Regions from separate parts of the Paenibacillus sp. A14 genome, predicted to be linked through region 1. Evidence: riboswitches for the same ligand, from Rfam matches in the RefSeq annotation. Region 1 holds a riboswitch; the other holds the start of a gene.
What was found. Region 1 has a riboswitch for cyclic di-GMP ahead of V4U88_RS22765 (methyl-accepting chemotaxis protein). Riboswitches for the same ligand answer to the same signal wherever they lie in the genome.
Positions count from the first base shown of each region.

Region 2: it holds a riboswitch for cyclic di-GMP, as region 1 does, so the genes downstream of both, V4U88_RS00785 (MucBP domain-containing protein) here and V4U88_RS22765 (methyl-accepting chemotaxis protein) in region 1, are expected to answer to the same signal.

Region 1 is NZ_JBAGJD010000012.1:34,243-36,716, forward strand. Features, by position in the region: gene V4U88_RS22765 (methyl-accepting chemotaxis protein) at 1-1,004, opposite strand, end outside; cyclic di-GMP riboswitch class I at 1,176-1,263, opposite strand; gene V4U88_RS22770 (hypothetical protein) at 1,920-2,120, opposite strand.
Region 2 is NZ_JBAGJD010000001.1:164,253-166,726, forward strand. Features, by position in the region: gene V4U88_RS00785 (MucBP domain-containing protein) at 1-1,262, opposite strand, end outside; cyclic di-GMP riboswitch class I at 1,420-1,511, opposite strand; gene V4U88_RS00790 (hypothetical protein) at 1,817-1,972, opposite strand.

The DNA.
Region 1 (2,474 bases):
GATGTCACGCTCTCCGTAATCGATTTGCTCTGCATCGACACCTTGTCCGAGATTTCTTCAATATGATTCGTGATATCCGTCGAGGTCTTATGGTTTTCCTCCGAGGCCGCAAACAAGACACGCGCCTGTTCGGCTGACTGAGTGGAAACCGCCTTAATGGTGGAGACCAATTCGTTCATATGGGCGACGGTGGAATTGAATTTCGCATTGACCTGTCCCAGCTCGCTTTGACTCTCCTGCAGACGCACGCTGAAATCACCCTGGCTCAACTGGTCCAGGGCATGCATTAGATCTTTTACCGGCGCGAAGGTCCGCTTTGTAAATAGGTATTGGATTGTCAGCACCAGCAGCAAAATAACCACCAAAGCGAGGCAGGTGTACTTCAACAAATCCTGCTGTCCCCGCAAAATGACGCTTGCGTCAAAATCCATCCCCATATAAGCGAAAATCTTGCCGCTTTCATCTTGGATCGGATAAAGTACGGTCAGCCAGGTGCCGTAAGCATCTTTGTACGGTTTCGTAAAGGTGAGCTTCTTTGTTTTTAACATCTCTTGAACGCCCTTGATATGATGCGGGGGCTGTCCAAGCTGGTCACCTAAATGCAGGCCCTCTCCTTCGAACATATCGAGAACGGCCGTTGGGAAAGCGATCATCAGCGTGCTGTTATTTACGATTTCCGAGCCGAAAATATAACCCTGAGCCACGTTCGGATGGGTCGCGGATAAGTCATCGAAGATCACCGTAAGCTTTTGCTGAATCGGTGAATTCCGGTCCGTACTTTTCATGGCTTCGGCGGCTTCCGCCGGGGTGATCTTTTTCGACCAGGCTTCCATCACCGCTTTTGAATCGGACTCCAACTGCTTTGTCAGAACCTCCCCCTGAATATAAAAGCTCGACGCAATGAGAATAACGCCTGTCATCAAAATCGAAAAGCTCGCTAATACCATATTTTTGGTTACAATGCTCCATTGGCGCATACCGCCAACAAGACGGGGTAATTTCATCTCCTGTTTCTCCTCTTTCTTTCTTGTAATTTATATCTGGGTAAAAGTTTGATTTATTAAAAATTTTAATCAAATTCCGCTATCATCCCCTCTCCCCAAACGACAGAATGGTCCCTGAAATGGGCAAAAAAAGACAGCCCACAGTAAAAAAACCATAGGCTGCCGCAAACAAAGAGCAACTGGCTGACATTTCCTATGACAGGAGGTAGTCCCTATAGCTTTGCGTCACTGCCTTTCGACAGCTTTGCCAAAAAGAAATATCAAATTTTGAGAATAAGTCCCATAAATAGTGTATCGGTTGATGCGCAGGTCAATTTTACTACATCCTTCAATACTTTCCCATGAAAAAAAACCCAATTGGGTTTCCGTTTTGTGTCTTTGGGACTATAAATCAAGGGGCGTTAACCCCCGTGCTTACGTCACTATACGCAAAAAGAAACCTTGAAAGGCATGAAGCCAAACAAGGTGTTGAGCAAGTCAATCAACTTTTGAACTTCAATTTCAGCTACACAGGTTGAACTATGATTTGCATATTAGACAGCGGTGTAAATGGTTCTTTTCACACTGTTGACCCGCAACTAATGTTTGGTTCGAATTAAAGGGAATTCTTCCCGTTAATTTGGTGCGTATGCGGCTGCAGAGGCGAATTAGCTGGAAAACCTCCCGCTAATTCGCCTGAAATTGTGGATATCGGCAATAGGGCCGTGAAATAGATGGAGTTTTTCCAGCTAAATCCGATTGAAGAGCCAATAGCGGTACATTAACGGGAGATTTTCCCATTAATGATGAGACTCTGACGGTGGGGCTTTATATCTACAGTTGTGTATTGGCAACGTATCTCCGAAACCATTTCATATCCTTGCCCAACGCCACTCGTAAACCTCATCTCTAACTAATCTTGGCTTGAATCAAAAATTACTCTGAGACTGGAACATACTCAAATGGATTTTTATCAAAACCATCCCCAAAAAAATTATAACCTTCCACAATCCCGACATTTAATACGGTTGACTTCCAGTTTTCAGGGTTAGGATAGTCCTTCCAGGTCTTAGCTCCTTGACTTGCTGCAAAATCATCAAGATCGTCGGGGAATTTAACAGTCACTCCAATTATCACCAACTTTATAAGCTTACTCTGTGATATTCGACAAAAAGCTTATCACTGGAAAGTCAGACGTTATTCATGCGTTTCCCCTACCCAACAAAACGATTGCCGCTTGAATAATGGTTGTGAGAGTCGGTGGCTTTGGCTTATAAGTTGAACTATTGTTATAAGGATTAGGGCAACCGTGGGATGCGTTCAGTTACGTCCTGACATTTATTATAGTCGGACTATCCAGCCGATATATTGCGGAAGATTTTTTGACAGCCCCTTCCCCTCTTCCATGTCGCAGTGGAGCATTTTATAGTTGCGATTGAATTAAAAAATAACAAAAAAACAGGTCAATCATGGTGTATCTGACCATAATCA
Region 2 (2,474 bases), on a different contig from region 1:
CTTACCTTCGGCACCTCAAAATCCTTCGAAGTTTTCCGGTGGTTTACGTCCTTATATTCCAAGGTCGTCTTCCCGTTCGTCGGATAGAGGACATCAGAAACCGGGTTTTTGGATGGGTCCATGACCACTTTGTAAATAAATGTGGCGGGCTCGCCCTCGGCGATATTGCCGACGTCCCAAGTAAAGGTCTCGGACGCGGCGTTCCAGGTGACCGTCCCCTGCGATACGGAATAATCTTGCGGGCCGACTTGCGCGCCCTGCTGCTTGAGATTGAACATCTCTCCCATAGGGTCGACCACCTTGGCTTCTTGAGCCGCGTAAGCGATTTTTCCGGCCAATTCGCCGAAAATTTTGCTCAAATCCTCATTGCTGGCGGAATAGTAGCCTTCGCTCTTCACATTCTTCAGTACTTTTTCCGCTGTGCTGTTGTTGGAGACGTCCAGCCCGACCGAGAAAATTTTGAACCCCGCTTCTTTGGCGAATTTCGCCTCGGAGAAAGTGCCGATGCCGTTGTCTTCAACTTCGTATTTGTATTCGCCGAAAAGTCCGCCGACCCAATTCATTCCGTAGGAATCGAATTTGAGATTATAGCTGTTGCCAGTGCCGACAACACTGCCATAATCGAACGAGGCGATCGCGAACTTATGATGGCTGTCCGGCCAGTTGTAATCGATACCATGAGTTCCTTTGTAACTGAAGGTTGGCTCCCCGTCGCTCAGCAGGACAATAAATTTTTGATCGGCATGAGATGAATTGCCGGCCAATAGATCCCGGGCCCGTTTCAGTCCGGCCTGGATGTTCGTCCCCCCGTTGGTACTGATTTTTTTGATGGCATTCTTCAAGGTGTCTTTTTGGCCGGGACTTTTAAAGTCGGACACAAGCTCGGGGGTTTGGCTAAAAGCAACAACGGCAATTCGCGTGTCCGCTCCCTCCAGCAGCAAATGGTCCACGAACTGGCTTGCCGCTTCTTTGGCTTTATCCATCTTCTTATGCTTGTTGATGGTATCGTCCATACTGTCGGACTTGTCAATCACCAGCACCACGTCGGAGCTTGTTCTGACGTTTTTCCCCTCAGCCTTGAGCGTAATTTCCCACTCCCCCGGCTTCCCCGTTGGTGTGGCGGTTTTGCTGAGCTGAATCGCTCCGGGGCTTGGCCAGACGGGATCGCCTGAGCTCGAACTCTCGCCGAATACGGACATCGGACTAACGAAAAGAGAAAATAGGCATAGCCAGGATACTGCAATTTTTAACCCGCGTTTCATAGGTTCCTCCTCATTTTTTCATGGAATTCCTCCCTTTCAAGCACTATTCTTCTACCCTCCTTACTGCTTGGGTATGTTTATATCTCACGGAAAAAATCCGCTGAGAACACAGGTAAAAACAAAAAACCGGCTGCATCAAACAACGAAAAATCCATTGCTGTGCAGCCGGACGATCATTAATCCGCTTACGGATTGGCAGACTCCAAGGCTTTGCGACCTAATCTTTCGATTAGTGTGCCGAATATGTAGTTTTCGATCAGTAAATTAATACCAATTCGCTAATGACAAATTCAATATATTTCAAAAAAATTCCCCTGTCAACTTGTAAAAATGAGAAAAATCTCATAGTTGATAAAAATACCTATAAAGTGGTAGACCACAAAACAAAGTTCAACAAAAGGCGGCAAATAGCGTCAGGATTAGAAAAAGTCCCCTGTGGCTATGGCGGACTGTGCCCCTCCCCGTACCCCGGAAGAGGTATTCATGATTTTGAAGAAAAAAAAGAGCCCGCCACGCACGCGGACCCTTTGATCAAGCTAAATAGTGTTCTCTTGTCACTCTCGCATAATGCTTTCCGCAATCGCGACGAGTTCTTCTTTCGTCAGAGGGCTATTTTTATAGACGGAAATCCGGTACTCCAGCTGGGTTGCGTTATCCTCCCCTGCATTTATTGGGAGCTGATCCGGATCACGGAAATACGTTGCCGACATCCACAATTGTAGATATAAAGCTCCAGCGTCGGAATTTACAAGTAACGGGAAAACCTCCCGTTAATGTACCACTCCTGGCTCTTCGTTCGGATTTAGCTGGAAAAGCTCCATCTATTTCGCGGCCCTATTGCCGATACACACCATTTCAGGCGAAATAACGGGAGGTTTTCCAGTTAATTCGCCTCTGCAGCCGCATACGCACCAAATTAACGGGAAGAATTCCCTTTAATTCGAAACAAAGAACCCTTTACCCCGCTGTATTGTGCCCCATCAGACAGCGTAGTAGGAGAAAATAAGACTCCGCTGCTTCAACTATGATTTGGAGTGAGGTGCTCGATAATTAAGTAGTCTCACGCCCACAGACATCCAAATCCGTATTAAGCCCACGGCTAGGTTATCAAGGTGCCTAGCGCACTTCCAGCTCCAACTCCAAAAGATGCAAATCTGCAGGTATTACTAGCGATTTTAGAGGAACGGGCCTATTTCGTCGGAAATTCCTGCA